Regions from separate parts of the Alteromonas sp. OM2203 genome, predicted to be linked through region 3. Evidence: predicted binding sites of a transcription regulator. Region 3 holds the regulator's gene; each other region holds the start of a gene.
What was found. Region 3 encodes sigma-54, which starts transcription at its own class of promoters, with help from an activator protein. Its sites were predicted from a motif close to GTTGGCACGNNNNTNGNNT; they were not measured.
Positions count from the first base shown of each region.

Region 1: the regulator sigma-54 is predicted to act here: its motif matches at 5,009-5,027, upstream of ACM0P2_RS04975 (flagellar assembly protein T N-terminal domain-containing protein).
Region 2: the regulator sigma-54 is predicted to act here: its motif matches at 3,084-3,102, upstream of ACM0P2_RS19365 (glucan biosynthesis protein).

Region 1 covers NZ_CP183209.1:1,119,842-1,129,900, forward strand. Annotated here, with positions in the region: gene ACM0P2_RS04955 (HlyD family type I secretion periplasmic adaptor subunit) at 1-423, shown strand, start outside; gene ACM0P2_RS04960 (response regulator transcription factor) at 423-1,019, shown strand; gene ACM0P2_RS04965 (LapD/MoxY N-terminal periplasmic domain-containing protein) at 994-2,928, opposite strand; gene ACM0P2_RS04970 (transglutaminase-like cysteine peptidase) at 2,935-3,615, opposite strand; gene ACM0P2_RS04975 (flagellar assembly protein T N-terminal domain-containing protein) at 3,765-4,946, opposite strand; gene ACM0P2_RS04980 (LPP20 family lipoprotein) at 5,327-5,812, shown strand; gene flgN (flagellar export chaperone FlgN) at 5,930-6,361, opposite strand; gene flgM (flagellar biosynthesis anti-sigma factor FlgM) at 6,391-6,720, opposite strand; gene flgA (flagellar basal body P-ring formation chaperone FlgA) at 6,823-7,542, opposite strand; gene ACM0P2_RS05000 (chemotaxis protein CheV) at 7,813-8,742, shown strand; gene ACM0P2_RS05005 (CheR family methyltransferase) at 8,758-9,588, shown strand; gene flgB (flagellar basal body rod protein FlgB) at 9,786-10,059, shown strand, end outside.
Region 2 covers NZ_CP183209.1:4,419,108-4,429,166, forward strand. Annotated here, with positions in the region: gene mdoH (glucans biosynthesis glucosyltransferase MdoH) at 1-1,238, opposite strand, end outside; gene ACM0P2_RS19365 (glucan biosynthesis protein) at 1,219-2,850, opposite strand; gene ACM0P2_RS19370 (outer membrane beta-barrel protein) at 3,606-4,160, shown strand; gene ACM0P2_RS19375 (YheU family protein) at 4,212-4,445, opposite strand; gene ACM0P2_RS19380 (hydrolase) at 4,501-5,535, opposite strand; gene ACM0P2_RS19385 (TIGR02444 family protein) at 5,553-6,056, opposite strand; gene ACM0P2_RS19390 (ATP-binding cassette domain-containing protein) at 6,043-8,016, opposite strand; gene ACM0P2_RS19395 (YheV family putative zinc ribbon protein) at 8,135-8,341, shown strand; gene ACM0P2_RS19400 (DUF748 domain-containing protein) at 8,520-9,620, shown strand; gene ACM0P2_RS19405 (hypothetical protein) at 9,685-9,843, opposite strand; gene ACM0P2_RS19410 (SlyX family protein) at 10,011-10,059, opposite strand, start outside.
Region 3 covers NZ_CP183209.1:803,757-813,815, forward strand. Annotated here, with positions in the region: gene mgtE (magnesium transporter) at 1-357, opposite strand, end outside; gene ACM0P2_RS03565 (HPr family phosphocarrier protein) at 527-799, opposite strand; gene rapZ (RNase adapter RapZ) at 799-1,644, opposite strand; gene ptsN (PTS IIA-like nitrogen regulatory protein PtsN) at 1,733-2,176, opposite strand; gene hpf (ribosome hibernation promoting factor) at 2,190-2,477, opposite strand; gene ACM0P2_RS03585 (RNA polymerase factor sigma-54) at 2,508-3,989, opposite strand; gene lptB (LPS export ABC transporter ATP-binding protein) at 4,063-4,788, opposite strand; gene lptA (lipopolysaccharide transport periplasmic protein LptA) at 4,791-5,342, opposite strand; gene lptC (LPS export ABC transporter periplasmic protein LptC) at 5,311-5,889, opposite strand; gene kdsC (3-deoxy-manno-octulosonate-8-phosphatase KdsC) at 5,886-6,434, opposite strand; gene ACM0P2_RS03610 (KpsF/GutQ family sugar-phosphate isomerase) at 6,435-7,415, opposite strand; gene ACM0P2_RS03615 (calcium/sodium antiporter) at 7,418-8,374, opposite strand; gene mlaF (phospholipid ABC transporter ATP-binding protein MlaF) at 8,982-9,782, shown strand; gene mlaE (lipid asymmetry maintenance ABC transporter permease subunit MlaE) at 9,779-10,059, shown strand, end outside.

The DNA.
Region 1 (10,059 bases), 320 kb from region 3:
GGCACGGTACAGCGGTTGCTAATCAATACCATTGGGGGCGTTATCACCCCCGGTAGCGCTGTTGTAGAACTCGTCCCTCAAGATGACCAACTTATTGTTGAGGCAAAAGTCTCGCCTAAAGACATTGCGTTTATTCGAGAAGGGCAGCAGGCTATCTTAAAGTTCAGTGCTTATGACTTTACTATTTATGGTGGTATGTCTGCTGAAGTTCAACACATCAGTGCCGATGCTATCACTAACGAAAAAGACGAAACTTATTACCTAGTAAGACTTGAGACGAAGAAAAGCATTGCGAATGAGGCGTTAGAAATACTGCCTGGAATGATTGTACAGGTAGACATACTGACGGGTAAGAAAACGGTGCTTAATTATATTTTATCCCCCCTTTTCAATGTGACAGCTTCTGCACTGCGAGAGCGTTAATGAGAAATTTCATTGCAGAAAAAGACTTGCAAGGGGCGCTAGCACGGTATTCGTGGACTAGTTACAGTCGAGTTGAACAGCTAAATTGTGATAAAAGTGATTGTATCTGGATATTGGCGAGTAATGATAATTGGCGTCAGCGGCTCATTGGCGCTAAGCAGAAAGTCGACAATATCGCCTTACTCACTTACAAGTATGATCGGGTAGAAATGCAAACGGCACTAATGATGGGCGCTAGAGCATATTGTCATGCGCTAGCGACGCAATCTTTACTGGCCTCGGTGACACGTGTTCTTGAAGCGGGGGGCATATGGTTACCAAGTGAGCTGCTCGCTGTGTCTATATCAAATGTAGCCGCTAATAGACAAACGGGGCGTGTTATCCCCTCGCTACAAGGGCTAACCAACAGAGAAAAAGATGTGTTAAATGGTATATTAGAGGGCTTGAGTAACAAAGAGATAGCGAGAGCGCATGGAATTACCGAGCGCACCGTTAAGGAATATGTTGGTACGCTACTACACAAATTTGAGGCAAAAGATCGAATCGGTCTATTACTCAAACTCGGCGAGTTTAGTCATCTAAAATATGCTCTATGACCTCAATGTGAGATACCACTCCATCAATACCTAGTTCTATAAATAAAGCTTTATGGTCTGGGCGTTTAACGCCATCTGCGTACACGCTGATGCCAAAAGTATGAGCTAATGAACAAAAACCTCTGATAAACGCGTGGTTGGCTGGGTTAAATTCGATGTCAGTCATAAAGGCAGAATCAATTTTCACATAATCTAAACCTAGCTCTTGCACGTTCAATAATTGTGAGAAAGACTCGCCTACACGCTTAAGGCCAACCTGGCATTCTCTGGCTTTAAGAGCGTTACAAAACGCTTTAAATTCATTTGGGAAACGGTTAGCGGTAGATTCTCGTACTTCGAAGCACAGTTGCGTTGCCACCTTTTTATCCGCGTCTAATCGAGCGTAAAGTTGCGATAAAAGTGCAGAGTCAACTAATAACTGCTCAGAGCAAAGAAACGCATACTTGGATATCGCTTCGGAATATTTAATGGTATCCATTAGGTGAGTGATAGTCGTCAACTCTAATTGAGGTAATAGCCCTAGATAACGTGCCCAATGAGCATAATAGCCATTTTTTCGCAGCTCACCGTCTACATTTACGCCTGCCCAGCATTGGTAATGAACAAGATGTCGGTTCACATCAAGAACAGGGTAGTTAAAAGTTTCAACATCCTGGTTTTCAATAGCGTGTTTTAGATCATGTTCCCATCTTTTCTCTTCGACTAAACTATTATCTGTATTAAGTATGGCTTCTATAAAAGGCTCAGTCCTATTCGTTGTCTCTGCTTCGTCGAGCATTGCGTCTGCTCTCATTAATGCGTCAGAAAAACTATCATCAGAGCGCAGTTTTGTTACTGATTGAAAGACTTTTGGGTCTCCTTCATAACAAAATGCACTTAAGCAAGCACCATGAAGAGCATTAGATATCTCGGCAGTATTGTGAGCTTCAGTGAGAAGGATGGCAAACTCGTTCTTTTGCATCCTTGCTACTCGGCTATCGCTGAAAAGATGATGATGAAGTGTGAGGCTATCATTGATTTCTGCTATGAAATCGCGAATTCTCTTTTTGCGAATATTAGCTGGAGAGCGAAGGAAGCCATTTCCTTCGGTGAACCTCATGAAGAACAAGCAGTTAACGCCCTCAGAATCACGAAAGGCGAGTTGACCTTTTAGTATGGAAATAAAATAGTCTCTGTTTGCTAAGCCCGATTCATCGTCAAACTGAGTGCGATAGCGCAGAATATCAAGCCGCGTATTTTCTTCCTCCATGATTTTCTTGGAATTTGCTGCTAAGAAATTCATTGCGCGAACTACCCGCTTTAGCTCGAGTGTTCGCGGTTCAGGTAGTTGGATAAAGCGCATTTTCTGGAATGATTCAGCTTGAGCAACCACGCCGTTGAGTGGGCGTATAATAAAACGGAGTGCCCATCCTCCGATAATACCGGTAATAAGTCCCAGAAGGGACAGTCCGATAATAAGTCGTTGAGTGGCGCGCCACATTGAAGCGACAGCAAAGCTCGTGTCCGTCTCAACGTAAACCGTGCCATATTGTCCCCAGCCTTCGCTTACTTGCGCAATACCCAGTTTTACATCAGGTGCAAAATTCTTTGCGAACCATGCAGGCGTATCTGCATTTATTTGTTCTTTATTACGATGAGCTGACACTATTTCGCCATCCGCCTTTTGCAGAACTATCGAAGCATAGTGGCCAATATCAAATTGAGACATGATGAAAAGATCTAGAGAAACGGAGTCCTTATCAAGGCCGCTCAAAGTAAGTGCAAGCATGCTGGCATTATCCACGTTTTTTGAATAAAGCTGCTCTTCTACGTATTGCTTCGTGGTGAAAGCATGAATAGACACGCTACCCGCAATTGCAACAAGGACAACGACTAAAATCGCTAGCCATAATTCTCTTGTTATTGACATAAATATTTATGACCTTCTGCTAATCCCTTCTTTCTTCATACGCTCAATAACATCTCGCCACCGTGACAGTCTGCTTGTTGACGATGAAACTTGCGTTTTTTGACCGGGTTGCCAAATACCTGAGTCATTGAAACTAAATACAGGTATGAGGTCAGTTCGTTGAGAGCCGGGTAAAACGTTCGACACTAAACTATCTAGCACTAGAGGATCTGATGAAGGGGAGTCATAGTATCCTAAAACCATGTGCGCTTGCGTTACTCGGCTTCTACCGATTTTTGCCTTAACGTAAATTAACCGAAGTTTAGCACTATCAACACCTAAGTGTAGCAGAGCTATATACTTTGCAATGGCGTAATCCTCGCAATCGCCGCGCGAATGACCAAAAAGTTCAGATGGCGTAGCCCAATAGTCCTTTTCATTAAATACGACATCGTCGGTTGCATACTGGATATGTTCATCAAAAAAAGCATTTACGCCGATGAGCTGCTCATTAGTACTTTTATTTTCAAGACTGCTTAGGGTGCGAGCTAGCGCCTCCACATGACGGGCTTTATCAGCACCAAATTTTTCGGTTACTTGCCTTTCAAGTTGAGAGAACTCAATAGTGTAATGCCGCTCGATTTGCTGAGCGGCCTGCAATAATGCGATAAGTGCTAAACAACTCGATGCGAGTAGATGAAAGGTCATAGATTAACAAAGTAGGTTATACGAAAGTCTAAAACAAGGTATCTCTCTTACCTTGAAGGATAAGTATGTAAAATAATACTTTGTTATAGATATAGCATGACGTTTGGCAGAAACCAAATTTCCTAATTAAGCGATTTAAAAAACTTTACCTACTTTTTAACTACAAAATCGTTATTTTGAATATTTGCCGTTATCCCTGCATCAGAGATGACTACTGATGAATTGCTAAATGCACTTTCTACGATAAATGTACCGGGGTAAAGCGAGTATTGGAGGTATTTCCTGCCGCGGTTATCTATGACTTCTTTTGCTTGGTAGAGATACATTTCATCTTTTTCAGAGATACCGTTGTCTCGGCCCAAAGAAACAGAAATACGATTGTCTACCACGTCAATTACTCTGCCTGTAATGGGCTGACAAGCGGTAGATTCTTTTATATCTTCTACCGCTTCACTTATTACACCGTCAATTGCCTGTCCATATCGCGATAGCCAAAAAGTTGATGAGAATTCATCAACATCTTCAAATCTATCAAATGTCCATTCTTCCTCTCCTTGGTAAGTTGAATTAAAAAGAAGTCCGCCATTGATTCCATCATATAATTGCAGCGACATGGAAAAAACGCGGCGAGGGACACTGTTACGCCAAGGTGAGAAGAGAGAAGTACCTTTTTCCTTACCCATGCTTAAATCGTTGATTACACCAATGATGACAAACTGAGTATTACCTTGCGCCGCGAGCGTGCGTATATTTTGGTCGGTATAGCGGCTGTCGAATTTAGCAGTGTGAGGAGCAATATATGAAATTTTTAAGTTTTCACTTTGGTTTTGCATAGCGTCCGCAAATCGTTGAGTAAAAGCTTTGTCGAAATGAGGAATATTCCCTTGTGTTAATTGGGCTCTATTCCTTATTCTGAAATGGGTCGTCGCAAAGTGCTTTTCGTCATGTTGAGCAGAACAGATCTTTCCCTTTGGAAAAATGTCGGCTCTTACTCTAACGGTCACCACATCACCATTAAATATTTCATCAACAAGTTCAAGGTGCTCTACTTCGCCGGTAGAGCGTATGGTCATTTCTTCGTTCTCAAGTAAACCGTTTGTTAGCTTTGCAACACTTTGTACAGACGCGCCAGCAAAGAGCATTGCTTGTTTAAGTGCTTCTTGTGTAGCTGTTCGTTTAGCAGCTGATTTGTTACCATTTACGACAACAGCCTGTCCAGTGGCTTCATACCACGCGGCATGCGCTTGCCCAATAAAAAATGCTAGAAGGCAAACTAGCGCCACAGCGATATTAAAAATTCTTGCCAGTGTTGTTTTGCTAATGTGTTGCACCGCACACCTCTATTGTAGATAAGCTCATGCGTATGATTAAACCCCTTTGTTTCGTGAGAACTATGCGAGAACAGTGCCAAGTAATAACGCCATTATTCAGTTGATCAAAATAGGCGCATATATTGCTAGTCCTTACTGTTAATAAGGCTGCTAGTTAGTTAGCCAACTATGTTGATCAAAGCTTTACGTTAGATAGGGTGAGTAGACTGCGGCAGCGAAAGCAAACGCATTGACTACATGCTCGTAAATTAACGGTTACAGATAGGTTAGGCTAAGGCCGGTCCACGTTCTTAGCACAAGGTTGCAGGGTTAGTGATTTTTGCTAGATAAAATGCGACTCATCATTAATAGATTAGCGATGCAAGTTGAGGTTTAAGCGTATGTATTTGCGTAAATTGAAAAAATCTAAAGTTATTATTCAAGCGGCTGTTCTTGGTTTAGTGCTTGGCGCTGGCGGCTGTGGCATCGTTGATAAGCATGTTGAGTGGGAAACTGTTGAGCCTGATTCTTACCCTGTTTTGAAGGCTGTTGGGTACGCGCCGATTTCCTCCCAACAAGGTGACAGTGACAGTGTGAAACTTATTATGGCCATGAAAGCGTCAAAATTAGATGCATATCGAGAGCTCACCGAGCAGGTGTATGGTCAAAAAATTGAAGGGAGTCAGTCTGTTTCTGGCCTTGTTGTAGACAGCGAAAATTTACGTTCTACTGTTGAAGGAATTATTAGAGGCGCAGAAGTTGTCAAGGCATACCCGGTAGGAGAAGACACCTATGTAACTGAACTTTCTCTCGACATGCAGCAGGTTTACAACATTTATCTGTCTACGGCTAAACCAAGAAGAGTAAAAGACGTTAAGTATTACTAGGGCGTGTATGTTAAGACGCTGTGACGAAAAGTAGAAAGTGGGGGGCGTGAAGTGCATTACCCCACTGAACAGAGATTCTCTCAACCAGCACACATATCGTAGATGAGAAAGCTATGCCTAGGCGCTGACGCCTGACCCAAGCGTACCACCCTTGGGCTTGCCTTTTTTGTCATAGGTGAGCGATTCTTTCGCGCGAACTTCCATCATCAAATTGCGTAAATGTGTGAGGCGCAGCTGTCCTTGCTCTACGGCTTTTTGATTGATTTGTGTTCGATACTTACAATCGTCGAGAAGACGGTTCGCTTGTTCCATCAACAGCTCGTCATTGTCTGACAACGACCCTTTGTCGCGAATAATATGCTCAATTTGCCCATCGAGCGTTTGTATATCAGATAGCAGCTGCGTCTTCTCATCAAGCAGGTTCATTAACGACTCTGCATCGCGAGAACTGATCAACTGAAGCTCTTTTTCAAGCAAAGTAACAAGCGTAGAGAGTTGCTCTACCTGCTTGGTAATCGCTTGTGTTGTTTGGCTGCTATGTTCTGTCACACGTCTTCTCTGTTTTTTGTCTAGCGCGATTATTTAGTACTAAAAATTTCTGATTCCAACTTAGCTATTTTATTCGCAAGTACCTCAGGGTTAACTTTGTAATCGCCGCTTTGAATTGCTTTCTTAAGGCGATCGACTTTTTCCTGATTCACAGGTGCTTCAGAACCTTTTTTCTGCACCTGACTAAGTTGCTGTGCCGATTGAGTCAAAGAAACAGAATCCTGACGTGGAGCAGGAGCGGTCTGCGCAGTTTGCGCCGAAGCTTGTTGCTGAGATTGTTGCGTCTGGTTTTGCTGCGCAACCTTCCCATTGTCAATAGGTGTTTTAGGTAACCCATTGTTTATATTGTTAATTGCCATTTTAAGTCCTCACTACCTTTTTTGCCTCAGTTTAGTTATCGGCCTTTTGGCAAATTTCTTTAGCAAAATTATGCACAAAAAAGTAGAAAATAACCGGGCCTTTTACAAGTGTATCACGACTTCTTCAGGGCTCGCGACTCTTGCAATAATCGCCCTATTGCTACTGGCATTTAAAACTTTAATGTTGTCACCTACAACGCCGTCTTGTTGGGCAATACCGGCAGTCTTAACTTCCATTCCTGCAATTTCTGCAGTAATCGTTATTCTATCGCCTTTACACACGAAGCATAGCATATTTGATTGAATAGCTTGGCCATCTGTCACTCTTCGTTTCATTCTTGCACCGATAAGTCCATCCATGTCGGTAAATGCGGTGTGGCGCAGTCGTCTTATGTCTACTTTAGCCAGCGCTAAATTTGATGATGTAAGCACCGTTCCCGGGCTTACTGCGCCTTGTGTAACTACTATTTCCTTCGTGCGAGTCACTTGACCACTAGTAAATAAGTACCAGTCGTTATTTTGGCAACTAACTCGAACTGAAATATAGGACTGGCTCAGTGCTTCTTGGGAAACATGGTATTCAAAGCCTGTTGGACAATTGGGAATATTTATCCGATCGTCTATCTTCACAACATCGACATCAATGTTAGTATCCTGCGCATTATCAGTAAGCTGAGCCAAAAGATAATGTCTGGCGCCTTGTTCTACTTTTTCGTGATTAGACAGTGCTGCTAGGCAGCTCGTTGAACATGCTCCAAGCAACACAAACGAAAGCAATCGGGTAAGCAACAGGTATATTTTTTTGTTTATTCGTTTCATCATGACTTTTCGTGTTCAGTTTATGAGTTTTTGACTATGCTTAAAAACATCAGTCCAGCGACACATTGGATTAAATCGTAAAGCGCGTATTGAAGTTCAATATGCGCTGATTCCATGGCAGGTATAACAACTCAACGAAGGTTGAGATTACTAAACACACTAAAATGACACCAAGCGTCATTTTTCTGTCGTTTGACCTGCAAAAATTTAGTGATATTGTCTATCTTTACTATCAGAGGCAATGATCATGCCCAGTATTTTTAGAGGTGACCTATGTCGGGTATTTTAGATTCAGTTAACCAACGAACTCAGCTCGTTGGACAGAATCGCTTAGAATTGCTGCTGTTCAGACTTAATGGCCGTCAACGCTTCGGCATTAACGTGTTCAAAGTACGTGAGGTGCTTCAATGCCCTCCTTTAACCGCAATTCCAAAGCTCAACCCGTTGGTTCGCGGGGTCGCGCATATCCGTGGGCAAACCATTTCGGTTATCGATTTAAGTATGGCCACTAAAGGCCGCAGAATAGAAGATATTTCTAATGCTTTTATCGTTATCGCTGAATACAACCGCTCTGTACAAGGCTTTTTGGTTGGTGCTGTTGAACGGATTATCAATACAAACTGGGATGCGATTATGCCTCCTCCACAAGGAACTGGCCGCGCCAGCTACTTAACGGCGGTGACAGAGGTAGAAAATGAACTTATTGAAATTCTCGATGTAGAGAAAATACTAAACGAGATTTCACCTCTTAACGCAGAGGTAAGTGCAGAAGTGGCCGAAGGGCTAACAACCGAAGGTCAAGAAAATAAAATAATCTTTATTGCCGATGACTCATCTGTGGCGAGAAACCAGGTTAGAAAAGCACTTACATCCCTTGGGCTTGAAATAGAGCTTGCTAAAAATGGTCTGGAAGCATTAAACAGGTTGAAAGAAATTGCAGAGGAATATGGCGACGTTACCAAACGTGTTGGTGTTTTAGTCTCAGATATTGAGATGCCGGAAATGGATGGTTATACCCTCACTGCGGAAATAAAAAATACGCCTGAATTGCAAAAGCTGCACGTTGTTCTCCACACCTCATTGAGTGGCGTGTTCAACCAAGCAATGGTTCAAAAAGTGGGCGCCGATGATTTCATCGCTAAATTTCACCCTGATGAACTGGCTACCGCGGTACAAAAATGGCTGATGACAGAGTGCGAATAACGGAGCAATATAGGATTGGCTAATAAAGACGTTTCGCCAGCAAGCTACTTGAAGTTCAGGGAGTTCTTAGAGAAGCAATGTGGGATAGTGCTTGGTGAAAATAAGCAGTACCTCGTTCGCAGCCGACTAGCTTCTTTACTTTACAAGCACAAGTATGAATCCGCTGATGAGTTGATTGACGTCGTGGTTCGCGGGTTTGACAGAGCGTTGCTTCAAAGCGTAATTGATGCGATGACCACCAATGAAACACTGTGGTTTCGCGACAACTATCCCTTTGATCTTCTTGTGAATAACTTGCTTCCCTCACTTTCATCTAAGAATCAGAGGATCCGCATTTGGAGTGCCGCGTGTTCTTCGGGACAAGAGCCGTATTCTATTGCCATGTCTGTTCTTGAATATCAACGACAGCGACCCGGCGCTCTGAGAGCTGGTGTTGAAATTGTTGCTACCGATTTATCATCGGAAATGCTGCAAAAATGCGAACTTGGACTTTATGACGAACTATCTCTTGCCAGAGGTTTATCGCCTCAGCGTAGACAAGCCTTTTTCCAACAAGGCGACAACGGCATGATGCAGGTTAAACCTGAAGTACGTCGCATGGTGACATTTAGAAGTCTTAACTTGCTTACAAGCTATGCTGCGCTGGGCCGTTTTGATATCGTTTTTTGTCGCAACGTGTTGATTTACTTCTCGGCTGACGTAAAACAGCGCATACTGCAACAAATTGCCGGGCAACTGCAGCCTGAAGGCATACTTTTCCTTGGCGCTTCCGAGTCAATTAGTGCTGCGAGCTCTACCTATAGTATGGTCAAGTGTCACCCTGGACTCTACTACCAAAAAAAATGATCTAACTTAGGGGTTTGAATATCCAAAGTTTTTTTTGGTTAGTTCGAACCCTCTTCCTCAAAATTCCCGTCAAAAAATCATTATGGCATTTGCCTTGCTAACTATTTTCACAAACGACAGTTAAACGAAAATAAGCGACGCCGTATTTTCCTTATATTGTCATCATGAAATGTTTTAAGTAAGTCAGAGGTCATTGTATGGCTATAAACCTAGATAAACTGGTTGGCTTTCACGAGTCAGCACTAAAGATACGCACAGAGCGTATGGAAGTGATTTCAGGGAATCTAGCGAATGCGAATACGCCTGGATACAAAGCGCGGGATATCGACTTTAACAAGGCGATGCAGTCTGCAATGCAAGAGGCATCAAGCCATTCATCTAGTCGTGCTTCTTCTGGCTTAGTGCGGACAAATGATCGCCACTTAAGCGGCAATCCTTCGTCTGTAGCGGCAAACTTTGACATGCAATATC
Region 2 (10,059 bases), 940 kb from region 3:
CAAAATAAAATGAGTGAAGAAATATAAGCGAAAGCACCAAATAAAAAGTGCAGACGGTTCGCCATTTTAAGGCCTTTCACATTAAGCAGCCCCAAATGCTGTATATTGCCCTGCACCCAGCGACGGTCGCGAATGGCGTAATCAACAATATTGCTTGGTACTTCTTCGTAGCTGCCTGTTGTATCGGTAAGCAAGTAGGCCTGCCACCCAGCACGGCGCAATAAAGCGGCTTCTACAAAGTCATGACTTAATATTTCGCCACCAAATGGGGCTCGCCCTTCAAGTGTAGGAAGCCCGCAATGCTGCATAAAAGGCGCAATACGAATGATGGCATTGTGCCCCCAATAGTTGGCGCTATCGGTCTGCCAGAATGACAATCCAGTGGCAAGCATTGGGCTATATAAATGGGCCGCAAACTGTACAAAGCGACCAAAAAATGTGTTCTGGCGCACCGGCATTGGAATAGTTTGCACTAGCGCGGTATCTGGATTTTTTTCTATACGACGAGCAAGATCTTGCATCCGCTCTCCGGTCATAACGCTGTCCGCGTCAAGCACAATCATTGACTCGTAATTAGCCCCCCAGCGTTCGCAAAACTCTTTTAGATTGCCCACTTTTCTATGAAGATTTTGCTCGCGGCGACGGTAAAAAACCTGATTTGAGAACGCACCTAAGCGTTTCTTTAGACGGGTAAAAGCGCGCAGTTCAGCATCGGCCTTTTCCATATCACGGGTATCACTTAGCATGTAAAAATCAAACTGAGCGCTATTTTTGCTTTCCATCAGCTCGCGAATACAGGCCTCGAACCCCACCATAATACGACGGGTATCTTCATTATACACCGGCATTACGATAGCGTGTTTCTGCGTCAGTGGCATATCAGCACTAGGCTGCGCTTGTTTTTTCCGTAAGCTAAGCGGGTCGATATTAAAAAGTTGTAGAAAGAAACCGATTATACCGGTCCAAAAAGCCATACATAGCCATGCAAACAGGGTAAGCCCTAATCCTAACTGCGCAATTTCTAAATTAGTCAGCCCATTAGGTAAAAATATTTCGTACAAACTCCAACCGGCCAGCGCCGTACTTGGAATAACCAGCATTGCCATGATGAACAAACGCATATGCTCTCCTTTTAAGATGAAATGTGATTGACGCACCGCGCCGTCACTTTTAACCTGAGGTACGGCTTTAGCCTCGTTAGATGATGTGTTCACGGGGTTATTTTGGTTGATAGACATAGTTCCAAACCTCGCTTACACGTTTACCGTCGTGCTCAATATATGCACGCATATCAACGGTTTGCTTCTCTTTAGGTTTTACGAAAAACGTGGCACGCCATTCTTGACCATCAGCAACAGGATAAAGACGCTGCTTTGAAATTGTGCCGTTAGTGCCCTGCACAATAAGCTTCATTGACTTGTCATCAAAAGACACTGAAGAAGGAGCGCTGAAGTCTACACTGAACTGTCTAGTAGTATTTAAACTGTCGTTTTTGAACTCGTCGCCGGGTAGCACAGCTTTGCCCTGACGGGTACGTACTACAGACGCGAGTTTACTTACAAATGGATTCTGCTCTACGGTCTTCAATTCATAAGCGAAGTAGAGGGACTCTCCTGACTTAAACGGCTTTTCGGGGGTCCAAAAGGCGACGATATTATCGTGAATCTCAGACTTAGTGGGAATTTCTACCACTTCTAACCGGCCTTTCTCAAAACCAGCTTCAGGTGTTACCCAAAGGCCTGGACGTAGATGATAATTGGCTTCGGCATCTAGATAATTATCCCATTCATCATCGCGTTGAAGCATGCCAAACCCCTTAGGATTTGCATCGCTCAAAGAGGTAACCTGCAAGCGGGCTGGGTTAGTAAGCGGTCGCCAAATTTCTTCATCTGCGTGAGTGACCATAAGCACACCATCGCTATCGTGTACTTCGGGGCGATAGTCATCATGACGCTTTTCAGTGTTCTCGCCATACAAGAACATACTGGTAAACGGTGCAATACCAAGCTTACTCACATCATCTCTAGCAAATAGCCAGCTTTCCACTTTTACACTAGTGTCAATATCTGGCTGAATGACAAATTTATACGCGCCAGCTACTGAGGGGCTTTCAAGACGTGCATAAATTGTTATCGGCTTACCTTCGCTAGGCTCAATTATCCAAAACTCGGTGAAATGAGGGAATTCTTCGCCTTTCGCCAACGCCGTATCAATAGCCAAGCCTCGAGCTGAAATGCCATAAACCTGATTTTTCCCCACAAGGCGAAAGTATGACGCACCTAGAAATACCGCGAATTCATCTTTGTACCCTTCGCTCTTAATTGGATAATGAACGCGAAATCCCGCAAAACCAGACTTTTCGTCGGTCAATCCAGCCAAGTTCGATGCAGAACCATCGTAGTTAAACATCTCACTATTAAACGCAAGTCGCTCTGGTTTGTTATCCCCACCAATAGTGTGAATAGTGACTGGGTATTCATATAAAAAGCCAGGGTGAAAAAACTGCAGTTCATAGTCGTTCTCGCCGTGCCATAAACTCTGTTCTGGCTTAAAGCGGATCGACCGATAGGTGGTGTAATCTATCTCTTTTAACTTACTGTTTAATCCATGATCATCCTGCTCATAGCTTTGCGTTGCCGAATCGCGCGCAGCATCGATAATTGACTGTAAAACCGGTGACGTTTTTTGAGGCTGATTGCTGTCGTTAACCTCGATTGCCATGACTTGCTGAAAATTAACGAGTGCGATAACACTGGTCATCGCTAAAAGAATGCGTGATAGCACGTGTTTACGTGAATGCTTTGCACTCTTTTGTGAAACGTGGTCGAAAAATAAAACTGGCTTAGCCATTTGTCCTCTCCTTTTGAAAACAATAGTCATCCAAGTGATGGTGAACATAAGTGTGGTTCGTCGCTTCCCAGCGGATAAGTGCACAAAACCAACGTGGTTACTTCTGCTCAAACTCGAAAAGGTGCTCTACTACTTTCCTTCCACCCTCGTGATTACCTGCTTTTTAATCACGAATTCCCACGAATTCCATGCCGAAATGGCAAAGGTGAAAATTGGATAACTCGTAGGCATATCAGCAAAAGGCGTTCCAACACGATAGTGTGAGCGCCAGGAGTGATTTTTTGCTTTTACTTACAACAATTTGCGAAAAAACTTATTTTAAACCTGGCCCTATTACCAGTGTGTAAGAACGTCCGATGACCTAGACAAAAGGATAACTGTTGTTTTTTAGAGACAGTTAGTCATGCCAAAATGTTTAGAGAATGCACAATCTCTTAGCTTCCTTACATAAATCAATGGGGTACCCCTTTAAACCACAGGGTGTTTTTTATTTTTTAATCAATTACTTATGAGAAATTCACACAAAAAATTCTGAGCAACATGCTGCTGTTGGCAAAGCCTTTGCAAAGTTTCTAGTGAACGTCATCTTGATGATCAAATCTGATGCGAGTTCTTTATGGAAAGAATAACGATGTCACAAAAGGAAATTTGTTTTTTGTGTTCATCAATCCGGCAGTTCGCAACGTCCGGTTTAGGGCGTGCTAAACACGCTTTTTAATATTAAGCGGGCTGCTGAACATTTAAGGAGTTATCACATGCGCAAAGCAATCACACTTATCACGGCAGCACTGACTGCAGCTACACTTCCTCTTTCAGCTATGGCAGACAAACCAGACTGGCGTTATGTGGAAGGTGGTTACACTAAGATGGACTTTGATGACAACGAGTCATTCGAGCCAGATGGTTTGACCGTTAACGGTAAGTACCTTTTAAACAGCAACTGGTACCTTAACGGTGAATACAGCTTCTTTGAAGAGGGTAACTTCGACTTCGATATGTTAACCCTTGGCGCCGGCTATCGTTTACCTGTAAATGCCACTACCGACGCGTATTTCGGCGCAAACTTAGAGCGCATTGACGGTGATGTAAACGACGAAACAGGCTACAGCATTAACGCAGGTCTTCGCTCAATGATTACAGAGCAAGTAGAGCTAGCGGGTGAAGTGGGTTACTACGATGTTGACGACGGCGAAGCTACATTCAGAGTAGGCGCTAACTACTATATCACCCCTCAATGGGCAGTCGGTGCGAATTACCGCATTATTGATGATTTGGATATTATGCAGGTCACTGCACGATACGCGTTTTAAGCCTCCCTCTCCTCAGGAAGGTTGCCGGGTTGCTCGACCCGGCTTTTTTGTTTATTCAGTCTCGTCACTCGGCTGAATATCTTCTTTTCTTTTTATGTCCACGCTTTCATGAAGTTCTGAGTAAACTAGCACGGCTTCACCTGACTTAAGTCTCTCTAAGACTTGTTGGACTTTAACGTCTAAAGACACTTCTTCTTCGCCATAGTCGGTTCCTTCGCGCAGTACAAAAGATTCGGCCAAGCTGTAAAGCGTATCGGCTTCTAGCGCGTCGATGGGAACTATCATTAAAACTCCTCGTTAAGAACGTAGATTGCAATTTTTACGACAAAAACATCGCGATTTAGCGGCTTACATAACTACAGGTGGAATTAACGGGCAACGCTTCGCTGACAAAGCGTTTCACACGCTCATGCAGCCACACTTTCGGGTTCAGTATAGAGCCTTGCATAAACCCTACATGTCCACCACGCTCGCTCAGCTCTACCGTTACATTGCGGGCAAGCTCTTCTTCTTTGGGCACAATAAGATGGTTCATAAACGGATCATCAATGCTGTGCAGTACTAACGTGGGACAGTGAATTGCACTTAAGAAATGATAAGCGCTACACTTTTCATAATAATCTTGGGCGTCAGCAAAACCGTGAAGGGGTGCCGTGATTTTTTCATCAAACTGGGTAAAGCTGGTAATATTATTTACATCGCTTTTCGTTAGCTGAATGAGTTTGCGATAGTCGATGTACTCCATCTTTTTGCGCAGTGTGTCTTTCATACTGGTAAGCAGATACTTCTGATATACCCTTGAAAAGCCTTGGTTAATAGACTTTGCACACTCGGAAAGCTTGAGCGGAGAAGATATAGCAACAGCGGCCTTTAGCCATTTTTGAGCTGGATGCTCACCGAGTAACTTCAGCAACATGTTTCCGCCAAGAGAAAAACCAATAGCCACTTTTGGGATTCGTGGGAATTTCTCGTGCAGCCACTCTAAGAAAAAGCTCGGGTCTTCCGTTTCACCACTGTGATACGCTCTTGCTTTAAGATTCGGTACGCCGCTGCAGCCACGATAGTGCATCATCACCACCTGCCACCCATTGACTGATAGCTGAGCCATCATATCGTTAGCGTAATGCGACCTTATACTGCCTTCGAGACCGTGAAACATAACAACGATCCCCGAGGTTTCTTGTGGCTTAGGCCCCCAAGCAACATCGACAAAATCATCGTCAGGTAGTGTTAATCGCTCCATGTGGTAAGACAAAGGTAAACGCTTTTGAATGAAGCGCGGCCAAATCGTCTGCACATGGCGGTTCTTGGCCCATCCAGGCACCTTAAAGCTACTTTTTACAATCTTTCCATGTGAAAGCGCTGATTTACTCATTCTATTTTCTTATTCTTTTACGATAATTCTTTAATCACTAGGCTGACAAGACGACGGGCTTCAGCATTATCGCGAAGACCATATGCATTGATAAACGCGGCCACAGACGCATTAAATACCGACCCTGTCGTCAACTGAGCTTGCCCTAGATGAACCACTGATTGTTCATTAAAAGCAGCTACGATATCGCGCTGCTGCTCGCGCTCAAGCTCAAGCTCTTCAGCTTTCAGCGCAGCGTAAACGGCCGGGCCTGCCCCCTTGTCAGGGTGAGCCGCTTTACGTTTGGCTCTATGAACCTTAAGTTTTTCTTCAACGGAACTTGAGGCCTCTATTACCGCCTTAAGTTGAGGCAGGTTTATAATGAAGTTGTTCTCAAGACACCAGCCTACTAGCAGTAATACGTTTACATTAACGTTGTGATTATCTTGCAGTAATATTGCAAGTGGCGCCATATTTCCCTTGGTGTAGCGGGACACACTGTAGTCCCAAAACACACCAGGTTCGAGATTAAGCGATTGCATTGTCATACTCTTCTCGCTTTAGCTCAATTTGTTCTTGGGCATCTAACCAGGCCATCTCTTCCTCTTCAAGCTGCTGCTTGAGTTGAGTTTGCTTGTCGAGCAAGGCTAAAAGCTCTGCTTTTTTATCATCGCTGTAAAGGGATGTATCGCTTAAAGACTGTTCGACTTCCGCAAGTGCTGCACTGTATTTTTCCATCGCCTTCTCGTGTTTCTCAATGGCTTTTTTAAGCGGCGCGACACTTTGCCTAAACTCGGCTTCCCGACGTTTTTCTTCCTTACGGTCTACTTTACGTTCCGGCTTATTTTGCACGCCGTTTTCTTGCTGCGCTGCTTTTTTATCATCGCTGTTTGCAATTTTCGCTTCGCTGTTAGCTTTAGCTTTTTCTGCTGCTTGCTGCTTTAAAATCCAATCTCGATAATCATCTAAATCACCTGTAAAGGGCTCTACTTCGCCGCTATCTACCAAGTAGAAATCTTCACACACCGATGAAAGCAAGAAGCGGTCATGCGATACCAGTACCATGGCACCCTCAAAACCTTGAAGGGCGATATTAAGCGCATGGCGCATTTCTAGGTCTAAATGGTTTGTAGGCTCATCCAGCAACAGCAAGTTTGGCTTTTGATAAACAATTAATGCCAGCACAAGACGCGCTTTTTCACCGCCCGACATGGGTGCTACAGGGGCTAACGCTTCATCACCGTTAAATCCAAAACCGCCCAAATAGTCGCGTAATTGTTGCTCTGTTGCTTTTTCATCAATACGCTGCAAATGCAAAAGCGGCGTGGCATTCGCATCCAATGTTTCTAATTGGTGCTGTGCAAAGTAGCCAATTTTTAGACCCTTAGCAGTATTGAAAATACCTTGCTTAGGCGAGTGTACACCAGCAAGTAGTTTAATAAGCGTCGATTTACCTTGTCCATTGCGCCCTAGAAGCCCAATCCGGCTGCCTGGCACCAAGTTTAATTTCACCTGCTGCAGTACGATATGATCATCATACCCCAGCTGGATCTTTTCCATTTGCACGAGCGGGTTGGGCAACGCAGTAGGTGGGGCAAAAGAGAAGCTAAAGGGGCTAGCCATATGCGCAGGCAATAAAGTTTCCATTTTTTCCAACTGCTTAATACGACTTTGCGCCTGCTTTGCTTTACTCGCCTTCGCTTTAAATCGCGTAATAAACGAATTCAAGTGTGCTACTTTTTGCTGCTGCTTTTCATACTCTAGATTCTGCAAGCGAATACGCTCTGCACGCTGGGTCTCATAGGCTGAGTAGTTACCCGTATAAGTAATCAATTTTTGCTGCTCTACACTAATAATTTGAGCAACGGTGTTATCAATGAAAGCTTTGTCGTGAGATATCAACAGGAGAGTGCCAGCATAGCGTTGTAACCACTTCTCTAACCATATAACGGCGTCTAAATCTAAGTGGTTTGTTGGTTCATCCAGCAGCAGAAGGTCTGACGGGCAAAGTAGTGCCTGCGCCAGATTTAAGCGCATTCTCCACCCGCCGGAAAAGTCTGTTACAGGCGCACTCAACTGGGTATTGGTAAATCCTAGGCCTGACAAGATCGTCGCCGCTCGGGATTCAACATCGTACGCGCCAGCTTGCTCTAATTGACCGTGTATTTGGCCAATTTGAACGCCATCACCGCTTTTTTCAGCGGCCTCTAGGTTAGCCTGTAATGAACGTAAATGTTTGTCGCCATCAACAACATAGTCTATCGCAGTTCTGTTAGTAGCCGGTGTTTCCTGTGCCACACTCACAATACGCCAGTCACTCGGCACGCTGCAATCACCCGCATCTACGCTTAACTCATTGCGTAATAGCGCAAAAAGGGTGGATTTCCCGCAACCATTACTGCCAATTAGCGCCACTTTATGGCCCGGAAAAACCTGCGCAGACGCGTCTTCTAGCAGCATTTTACGACCGCGCAGTAACGATACGTTAGAAAGCTTAATCATGAGTAACCTGTGATGGAACAAACAAGGGCGCGTATAATATCAAAAACTTAAGGTAAAAGCTGATCAACGCATAGTATTTCACGGTATAATAACGACGAAATTTCTTAAAGGTGTATGTATGTCAAATCGTGTAAAACGCCGCTTTGTTGCTGGAGCAACCTGCCCAAAATGCCAAGAGCAAGACACTATTTCACTTTATTATGAAAATAATGTTGAAAAGTTAGAGTGCGTAGCGTGTGGCTACAACGAAGCCCAAACCGACGAGAAAGTGAGTGCTGCAACTCGCTCAAACGAAAATGTGATAGGTGTCTTTAAACCTCACTAGCGTTCTTACCTGTTATTCGGTAAATCTTACCTCTTAAACCTTCTTGCGTGCGCTATCAACGCGCCGCACTAGCGTTATTATTTACTTGATAGCACGCCAATAGGGCTTTTGCTACTTCTCATTCACCATCGGCACTTTGGGTATACTTTTTGTATCCACAGGTCACAAGGAGTGAATTATGAAGCAGGTAAAAAAACGTATTGGATATAGTTTAGCGGGGTTATTACTGGCACTTATCGCCGTTCGTTTATATCTACCTTACGCCGCAGCCAATTATATCAACACGACGCTAAGTCAGTCAGACAAGTACGACGGGCGTGTTGGTGATGTTGACCTTATGCTGTGGCGCGGTGCTTACAGTTTAGAATATGTGTTGCTTTATAAAGCAAACGGCGAAGTTGAAAGGCCCTTATTTAAAGCAGACTATGTGGAATTTACACTTTCTTGGTCACAGCTTATGAAAGGAGCAGCAGTCGGCCGGGTCGTCGTCAATGGGCCCGAGATCAATTTTGTAGATGGCAACACCAGTGAATCCAGTCAATCAGGAAAAGATGAAAATTGGCTATCTATCGCCGACCAACTTTTCCCACTACGAATAGACAAGCTGGCTATTAATGACGGGAAAATTGCTTTTTATAATCCTGATACGTCGCCTGTGATTGATATCGCCCTTCACGATATTCAGCTTGAAATTAATAACTTGGTAAACAGCGATAATCTATCCGATACACGAGTTGCTACCGCTAAAGCTACCGGTCAAACCGCCGAACAGGGCACTATTTCACTTGATGCTAAACTTAACCCGGACACCAAAGCCCCTACTTTTGATATCGATATACAAGCAGATAACGTGGGCTTAGTTAATTTTAAAAACCTTCTCGATACGTATGCACCCTTCGATTTAGAAGCAGGTACTCTTACCCTTGCGGCAGAAGTTGCTTCCAACGAGGGTAAGGTTAAAGGCTATATCAAACCTATATTACACAACGTGGAAGTGTTTTCTTGGAAAGGCGATATTGAGCGTGATGGCGACGGTTTAATTGAAGGCAGTATCGAAGCCCTATCAGCGTTTGTCACCGAGCTTTTTGAAAATCAAAGTGAAGATCAGGTCGCTACCCGTATTCCTATCGAAGGGGATTTATCTAGCCCAGACACAGAGACCTGGGAAGCGTTTACTGCCATCTTGAAAAACGCATTTGTAAAAGCGTTTCAGGGAAATGTGGAAGAAAGTATAGAGCTTGAGCGATTAGAAGAGGTAGACAACACCGCTGAGGGGTAGCAAAAGCGGTGTTCTCGCGACACCCAGTCCTAAGGGAATAGGCTGGATGATGTAAATCAAACAGTCATATGGTGCAGCTATCACCACAATCATTTGCACCATCGCGCATGCTTTCAATCTCTTGGCTTTCTTGTTTCTCTTTTTCAGCCTGCTTTTCGGCTACTGACTGTTCTAATGAATCAAAGTCGATGCTGTCAAATGCATCCATATCAAAATCGCTCATAACTAACTCTTTAAATTTTCTGAAAACAACTCCTTAAGCGGAGCCTTGTAAATGATGGACGCAGTGTATTGCATAATAGTAAATAGCCAAAATGAAGAGTTAGCCTAAGTCATAACGAGATAGACTAGCCCCTGCGTCTTTAATGCATTGAATACATTACCCCTTTATCAATAGTGCGGAGGCGGTGTTTCTTCCGACTGTTTGGCAATATTAGAA
Region 3 (10,059 bases):
TGAATCAAGAATGTCTGCCAACACGGGTTCAGGAAGGCTACTCAGCGTTTCTGCCAAGTCATCGGTATCCATTTCTTCAAGTGCATCAACCACATTGGCGGGGAGCATCTTTGTGATAATACCGTTTCGAACATCATCAGATAGTTCTTCTAAAATATCACCGTGAAAGTCGCTATCAATCAGCTCCCAAAGCTCATCACGAGTCCGGCTGGGGCTCGACTCAAGTATGTGGGCAACATCAGATGGGGGCAATTCGAGCAGAAGCTTACGTACAGATACAAATTGCCCGTTTACTAACGCAGCATTGAGTGTGCGTAGCTGTGTTTGTACGTATTTAGAAACAAGCGCTTCTGCCATAAGGCGTTATTCCTATAGGGTGAAAAAATAAACGGTGCAGGCGTTAACGCCTAAGTGGCCGTAGAGTATCGCAATTATAATGATCCTGTCATGACAATTGCATAGCTTTTGCGCAAGATTTGATAAATACCAGACTGAAAGTATATTAAGTAATCAATTAGACGTGTGACTACTCGTCTTCATTAAACCTGCCTTCTATTAACTGCTCGATAGCAGCAAGCGCGTCTGTGGCATCAACACCGTCAACAATAACATCGACTTGCTCACCCTGATGACTTTCCAGCATCATTAAGCCAAGAACACTACTGGCGTCGGCTTCCTTGTCGCCTTTTTTCAGAATGATCTTGGCGTCAAATTGATTTGCAAGTTTAACAAGCTGTGTAGCTGCTCTAGCATGCAGGCCGAGCTTGTTTACAATAGTGAGCGTTTTTTGAATCGTCATTATTGGTTTAACTCCCTATGGCGAATTTGAACATCTGGATGAATTTCGCCGAAGGTTTTAGATAAAGTCTGAGCGATATATACCGAGCGGTGCTGCCCGCCGGTACACCCTATTGCGACGGTGACATAGCTTCGGTTGTTGCGCTCTAAATGAGGTAGCCATGTGGTTATCAGGTTTTGAATTTGCCAAATGAACTTGGTTACCACTGGTTGTGAGCCTAAGAAGACTTCTACCGGTGCATCAAGGCCAGTAAGGTGCTTAAGGTCGGGCTCCCAATGAGGGTTTGGTAGAAAGCGTGCGTCAAAAACATAGTCGGCGTCTTTTGGTATACCGTGTTTGAAGCCAAATGATTCAAATACCAATACAAGACGAGAGCTTTTTTTACCAAGAATGCGCTCTCGAATTAACTCCGCGAGTTGATGTATTGTTAGCTTATCAGTATCTAAATACAGGTCTGCTCTTTCTACAATAGGCGCAAGTAGTGCAGATTCGGCTTTTATTGCCTCAAAAAGTGATTTGTTAAGTTTGGCGAGAGGATGAAGACGACGGGTTTCGCTAAAGCGTTTGACGAGTACATCGTCGCTTGCGTCGATATAAACAATCGTCATCGACCAAGATGAGGGTAGATAATCAAGTATCTCGACTAGGTCATCAGGGTTCTTAGGTAAATTTCTGACATCAATACTCACCGCGACTTGATCGTATTCATCAACAACCGTGTGAGTGAGGGTAGGGAGTAGATTTACCGGAATGTTGTCAACACAGTAATAGCCTAAATCTTCTAGTGCTCGTAGCGCCACAGATTTACCAGAACCCGAACGACCACTGATTATAATCAGCTTCACCTCATTTCTCCCTAATAGACTGGTTTTATCTTGTTTGCGTTATCGATTGAAACGGCTCAATTGCCCAAATACAAACGGGCATTAGAAATTAACATAATGCAGAGAGGATCTCATCGCTCTTTGTAGCGCGGCGTATTGCCTTAATCGTCTCTTTGTCGCTCAGTTTACCGGCAACTGTTGCCAAGGTTTGTAAATGCCCTTCGGTTTGCTCTTCAGGAACCAGTAAAGCAAAAAATATATCTACCGGCTTTTCATCTAAGGCGTCAAAATCTATAGCCGGTGTACAGGTTACGACAATTGCAATTACTTTATCGAGACCCGCTAAACGTCCGTGAGGCAAGGCAATACCGTTACCGATACCCGTGCTTCCCATACGCTCTCGAGACATTAGACTGTTGAGTACCGTCGCCGAGTCGATGTTCTCATTATTTTTGGCGGCAATATCTGCGATTATCTCAAGAATTCGTTTTTTACTATTACACTGAACCGCACATTCAGTGCGGTCCAGACTTACGATGGCTTGTATGTCCATGCTTAATTAACTACTAATGTTTTTTCAGTTTTTCCTTATGCTTGATTACTTGCCGGTCGAGTTTATCAACCATGCTGTCAATCGCCGCATACATGTCGGTGTTTTCTGAGGATGCGAATACTTCTGCGCCACTTAAATGAACAGTCGCTTCGGCTTTTTGATTTAATTTTTCAACGTTCAGGATGACATGCACATTAGAAATGTGATCAAAGTGACGTTCAAGTTTGCTGAACTTCGTATCGACATAATTACGCAAAGAGTCGGTGATTTCGACATGATGACCAGTAAGGTTGATTTGCATATTTCGTCTTCCTTATATTATAGAGCCCGTTTAAATAAGGCTTTTGCGTTGGTTCGACGGCGGGATCGATAACGATTCCCGGTATTTTGCTATTGTCCGCCGAGCGACTTTTATGCCTTGCTCGGCCAACAATGAAGCAATCTTGCTATCACTTAGCGGCTTGCTAACATTTTCAGCGGCCACCAGCTTCTTGATCAATGCTCGAATAGCGGTGGATGAACACTCACCACCAGACTCTGTCGCAACGTGACTTGAAAAGAAGTACTTCAGTTCAAAAATACCACGTGGTGTGTGCATGTATTTTTGCGTCGTCACACGAGAAATAGTCGATTCGTGCATATCTACCATTTCTGCGACATCATTTAACACCATTGGTTTCATCATTTCCGGGCCGTGCTCGAAAAAACCCATCTGCTGCTGCACAATGCAATTCGCAACCTTCATCAGGGTTTCATTGCGTGACTCTAGGCTCTTTATGAACCACTTGGCTTCTTGCATGTGTGAGCGGATGAATTGAGAGTCGCTACTGTTCTTTGCACGACGACTCATCGCAGCGTACTGTTGATTCACGCTTAATTTAGGCAGGCTGTCGGGGTTTAATTCTACCACCCAACGACCATTCTTTTTGGCGACTGAAACATCAGGAATAACATATTCAGGCTCTTTAGTAACTAAAGCACTACCTGGGCGAGGATTCAAGGTTTGTAACAAACGCATAGCCTCACGCAGCTGATCTTCCTTCAGGCGACTCTTACGCATTAACGTGCGATAGTCTTTGCTACTAAGAAGGTCAGAGTACTCTTCGATTAACTGCTTCGCTTCAGCGAGCCACGGCGTATCGTCTGAAAATTGGCGAAGCTGAACCATTAAACACTCTTGAGGTGTCCGTGAACCAGAACCAATGGGGTCGAACATTTGAATACGCTTTAATACGCACTCTACTTCGTCCATCTCTATAGGCTCTTCTAAGTCATCATCGTTTACCGCATCAAGAATTTCTTCAAGAGAGACGGTTAGATAGCCAGATTCATCAATCGAGTCAATAATCGCCGTTGCAATTGCCCGGTCAGTTTCCGAGAAATGGGTCAGGCGCATCTGCCAAGAAAGGTGTTCTTGAATATCGTCAGTAGTTTCGCCTTGGAAAATCTGTTCATCATCACTTGATGGACCTGGCGCTGGCGCTGAAGATGCGGAATAATACTCATCCCACGTACTGTCGATAGGCAACTCGTCAGGGAGATCGTTTTTTTCTAACGCATCTCCGGCTTCCAGGGTGTCGCTTGATGCAGTAGCAGACGCTTCTGATGCTCCATCATCATTATCGAGATTGTTCTTTTCTGATTGAGGCTCGTCATTACCTTCCTCAACTTCTAACAGTGGGTTAGAGTCAAGCGCCTCTTGAATCTCCTGTTGAAGATCAAGAGTAGACAGCTGCAGCAATTTAATAGCCTGCTGAAGCTGAGGTGTCATGGTAAGTTGTTGGCTAAATTTTAGCTGTAAAGATGGTTTCATCTACGTCTTATTTAAATGCTCTAAATTGAATATACCAGAGCGAAATTGAAAAATGACAATTCGGTTACATTAACTATAGCCTGAATTGTTCGCCTAGGTATACATCCCTTACTTTTTGATTACTTAAAACCTGTTCCGCTGTTCCTTGCGCAATAAGCTCGCCATGACTCACAATGTACGCTTTTTCGCAAACATCCAATGTTTCTCGTACGTTATGGTCAGTGATAAGGATACCAATTCCTCTATCACGAAGATGTTGTATTATCTTCTTTATATCATTAACTGATATTGGATCAACACCAGCGAATGGTTCGTCTAATAAAATAAATTGTGGATTTGCCGCTAACGCTCGTGCTATCTCCACCCGGCGTCGCTCACCACCCGACAAACTCATACCCGCACTATTACGTATATGGTTGATATTAAATTCATCAAGTAGTGCGTCAGCTTCTTCTTCTTGCTGGTGTGAATTTAAATCTTTACGAGTTTGCAAAATTGCCATGATATTTTCGTGAACGGTCAACTTTCTAAATATTGATGCCTCTTGTGGAAGGTAGCCAATTCCGCGGCGTGCGCGCTCATGCATGGGTTGATGAGTGAGCTCGTTTTCGTCAATTTCAATCTTGCCTTTGTCCAGGGGTACCAGACCTACAATCATATAAAACGTGGTGGTCTTACCAGCGCCGTTTGGACCAAGAAGACCAACAATTTGCCCTGTAGAAACAGAAAGGCTAACGTCTCTCACCACTTGACGAGATTTATAAGCCTTAGCAAGGTTAGTTGCGCTAAGAGTGGCCATGGCTATTTGTTGTCCTCACTATCTTTGTCTTGCTTTTTCGATGTTTTACGAATGGTGTCAGGCGTAAATACCGTCGTAACGCGACCTTCACCATCTTCTCCGCTGCCGCCAGTAGCAAGCAATTGCTCGGTAATCATATCAAATGTAATGTTGTCACCTTGCACTTTACTCGTGTCTTGCTGAAGTTCGGCATTGCCAGCGAGAGAAATGGTGCGGTTAATAACCTCGTAACGAATTTCATTGGCTTTTGCCGAAACAGGCGTGCCGTCTTCTAAAGTTTGAGAGTAGCTCGCCGGTTTGCCTCTAGCGATGAAAATTTCACGACCGCTACCTTCACTGGCGATAACTTCAACTTCGTCCGCTTCAATCAGTAGTGAACCCTGTGTGATGAGAACGTCTTCTTTATAAAGTGCAGTCTTGTTTTTCCCATCAATAAACTGGGTGTTTGAACCTATTTTTATGGGCTGCGAAAAGTCGTCTTCGCTCGCGATCACCGCACCGCTAGCGATGGCAAGAAAAAGGCTAGTTGCTAGGGGAATAAGTGGTTTGTACATGATCTAATAGCTCGTATTCTTGTGTGCGTAAATTCGCGTTAAACCCATTGCTCAAAATAACGTACTGAGTACCTTGTATTTCAACGGGCTGGTCAGAAGTCATTTGTTTGGTGTCCAAATTTATTTGAATATATTCGGTTGATAAGCTTTGGACAAAATCATCGCTCGTTTGGTTCTCAATAACAACGCGATTTTCCAGCTGAATAAGCTCGTTGTTGTAGAGTGTGCCTTCTTTAGCCGTAACAACCCAAGGAGACGTTGCATTTTCGGTATAAAGGGTATATCTAGGTTGTTGAAACAAGACAAAACCTAGTTGGTCGTAATGCTCCATTGATTCAGCAAAAACCTTATGGTTCAGCTCCCCCTCTTGATTGTAGAGGGTCGTGGTTAAATTTTTCGCTTTATAAGTGGGCTTTAATGCGTCATTTTCACCACTGCTCTGCGCTTCTGGCTCCTCTTCCATCCATGTTGGTACATACATCAACATCGCTAGAATAAAAAGCGAAGATATACTGAGTCCTAAGCGATTAAAGCCAAATTGGCTCATACACTTGCTCCGAATATTTCATTCGCCACACCCTTGGCTTGTAAAATGGTGTCCGATATTTCACGAACCGCACCAAACCCCCCCGGGAGTGTGGTAATCCAGTTGGCTTGTTTAGCGACAAAAGGATGCGCATCGGCAACCGCAATCTTGACTGCTACATGCTTAAACATACCTGTGTCAGGCATATCATCGCCAACTGCTGCCACGTCATCGGCATTTAGTTCGAGATTTTCCATTAGTGCGCTCAAAGCCTCGGCCTTGTTTTCCTCACCTTGAATAATGTGCGCCACATTCAATGCTTTCATTCTGTTTTCAACAATGGCTGAACGACGACCCGTGATGACAGCGACATTAACATTATGGCTTACCAAGGCTTTGACGCCGTAGCCATCTCGCGTATGAAAGGCCTTTAGTTCTTCGCCCGCATTGCCTAAATAAATTCGGCCATCTGAAAACACACCATCCACATCACATACCAATAATTTAATCTTCGATAGTTGAGTGAAAAGTGTGTCATTCATTTCTGTGTATAAGGTTGCTGGCATTTATAGCACTCCCGCTTTGAGTAGCATATGCATATTAAAGGCTCCCACGGGTTTGCGCTGAGAATCTGTTACCATAAGCGCACTGATTTTATGGGCTTCCATCAAGTTAAGCGCCTCTACAGCGAGTTGCTCAGAAGTGGTTGTTTTACCGCCTTTTGTCATTACACTTTCAACCGAGGCACCGTGAACGTCAATACGAGCGTCTAGAATTCGGCGTAAATCACCGTCAGTGAATACACCAGTAAGTGTACCATCAGAGGCAATAACGCCCGTCATCCCAAGGCCTTTTTTGGAAATTTCAAGAAGTGCGTCAGCCACTGAAGCATTCAAACTAACAAGCGGAATATCGCTACCAGTAAGCATGATGTCATGCACTTTAAGCAACAGCTTTCTTCCTAGACTCCCCCCCGGGTGTGACAATGCGAAATCGTCAGACGTGAACCCTTTCTGATCGAGAAGAGCCACAGCAAGCGCATCGCCCATAACTAAGGTGGCCGTGGTGCTTGATGTAGGGGCTAGGCCTAATGAGCAGGCTTCTTTATCCACACTGATATCGAGCACTACATCAGCGTGTTGGCCTAATGAACTTGACGCGCTGTTTGTCATCGCTACCACTTGAATTCCCAGTCTTTTAACGACTGGCAGCAAGTTAACTAATTCGTTTGTTTCACCAGAATTAGAAATAGCTAATAAAACATCACCCTTACTCAACATTCCCAAGTCACCATGATTGGCTTCACCAGGGTGCATGAAAAAAGCGGGTGTGCCTGTACTTGCCAGCGTGGCAGCGATTTTGTTTCCTATATGCCCAGATTTCCCCATTCCGCTAACAACAACTTTTCCCTTGCAGTGGTATAGAATATCGCATGCTGCAATAAAATTGTCGTTTAAACGTTCTGCAAGGTTCGCTATAGCGTGCGTTTCAATGTCGATAACGCGTTTTGCTGAGTCGATATAGTTCATCTGAGTTTGTGTATTCATGATTATCCGAACAGCCAGAATTGGTAGCCAATGAAGCAAGCAAGAAGTATAAATCCATTCGTTCTTGATATTGTACGCTTACCGATTAAATCAAAGCTGAACAAGAATAGCAGTAGCGTTAGTCCAAGCATTACGTACATATCTCGATTATAGACATCTGGATCCAACAAGCCTGGCGCTATTAACCCCGGCATTCCAAGTACGGCGAGCAGGTTGAAGATATTAGAACCAATAATATTACCAAGGGCTAAATCATCCTCACCTTTGAGTACGCCGGCAATGCTTGCAGCAAGTTCTGGAAGGCTGGTGCCAAAAGCAATGATAGTTAAACCAATCACCAAGTCAGATATCCCCATATACCTTGCAATTTCTACAGCGGAGTTCACCAAAAAATGTGCACTCAGGGGCAAAATGACCAGACCCACACCAATCCATATAAGCGCAGATGTATTTGAAACGCCTTTAGGTATTTCGTCAGCTGTTTCAGCTATCAACGGGTCTTCTTTGTCTACTTGTAGCGACAGCCAGGCCATCATGGCTAATACAAAAATAAACAGAGCAAGTAGAATAATGCCCTCGTAAGACTTAAGTTCGCCATCGAACAAAAAGCCGATAGCAATAAGGGAAATAATAAGAAGAGCCGGAAGCTCTCGCTTTAACGTTGTTGATGAAACAATCAGCGGCTTAACCAATGCTGTTATGCCAAGGACAAGAGCGACGTTGGTAATGTTCGAGCCCAGCGCGTTTCCTACAGCGGTATTCATATTACCATTTACAGAGGCAATGGCGGATACCACGATTTCAGGCGCAGAAGACCCCATAGCGACAATCGTTAAACCGATCATCATAGGTGAAATACCGATGTTCTTTGCTAGCGCTGAAGCACCATAAACAAAACGGTCAGCGCTCCAACTAAGTACAATCAGCCCAATAAGAAAAATGACGATGTTTAAAAGCACAACAACCTGTAATAAAAAGTATTTCGCTAGATTGTCGCAAAAAGAGTGCCATTTGCCTATGCTCGCATTACTTTATTTTTATCAAATGCTGCGAAATGGTAAAAACCTGTGTTAAATGAAGAGTAAATCGACAAATTAGTCCTCGTTCGTTGCCTTTGATTGGCAGCGATAGCAGCAACACTGCATGTTGGTGTTCAGTTTCCATTAACAAACTATCAAATACGATAGACGTGCTCACTCACTTTCGACTTGTTGTCTTATATAAGAAGTGCGCTTGAGCGCGCGTGACCTTACATTCGTCTTAATCGAACATAACTTGTAACTTTTTGACTTTTGCGAGGGGCTTGAAAAAGCGTACAATGACACTAAATCACATCGCCCAGCCACGACTTTTTACCAATCGTGTTGATAAACTACACTGCCGAGTAAACTTTATTGGTATTATGTGTTCTTAAAGTAAACTCAAGAGTATACATTTACAGTAAAATGTTTAAGGCATAGAAATTGAATACGCTAGGCAACCTATTCAATTACTCTTTTAAAAGTGCAGTGTGGGTGAAATTTTTACAGCCACTTTCTTTCGTCAGGGGTCGACATTTAAGTACTTATGGATCATTTAGTTGAAGTAGATAACCTAACTTTCAAGCGTGCTGACCGCGTTATATATGACGGCATTTCGCTCAAAGTACCCAAAGGTAAAATTACTGCGGTAATGGGGCCTAGTGGTATAGGTAAAACAACGTTGCTGCGCCTTATTGGCGGGCAGTTAACGCCAGATGAAGGCGACGTGAGATTCGATGGTGACTCGATTGTTTCTATGTCGAGAAAGTCCCTTTACAACACGCGCCGAAGAATGAGTATGCTGTTTCAGAGCGGCGCACTTTTCACCGACATGAGCGTGTTCGACAATGTTGCGTTTCCGCTTCGCGAGCATACCAAGTTATCTGAAGATATTATCGCGACCATTGTCGCTTTAAAGCTACAGGCTGTGGGATTGCGCGGTGCTGCTCAACTTATGCCAAGCGAATTATCTGGTGGTATGGCGCGCAGGGCTGCACTTGCAAGAGCGATAGCGCTTGATCCTGATTTAATCATGTATGACGAGCCATTTGCAGGCCAAGACCCTATTTCCATGGGGGTCTTAGTAAAGCTTATTCGTGAGCTTAACGATGCGCTTAGCCTAACAAGTATCGTTGTTACTCATGACGTAACCGAAGTACTCACTATTGCAGATTATATTTATATACTGGCTGATAAGCGCGTAATAGGTGAGGGTACGGCTCAAGAAATCAAAGAAAGTGATTCTGAGCTGGTACAACAGTTCTTAAAAGGTAAAGCAGATGGTCCAGTGCCATTTCACTACCCTGCACCTGATTTGAAAACGAGTTTTTTGGGGGGCGATAAATGAAGTACTTCCAGTCAGTCGGTGCAAAAACGATCGCTAAAATAACTTCAATTGGACGTGCCACATTAATGCTGTTCGGTGCGCTAGTGGCAGTTCCTCGCGTTAAAAATATTCCGTTAGTGATCAAGCAGCTTTATGTTGTAGGCGTGCAGTCGCTCCTAATTATCATGGTATCTGGTTTGTTCATTGGCATGGTGATGGCGCTCCAAGGCTATACAATTTTGGTTGATTATGGCGCTGAAGGGAGCTTAGGTCCTATGGTGGCTTTGTCGCTACTGCG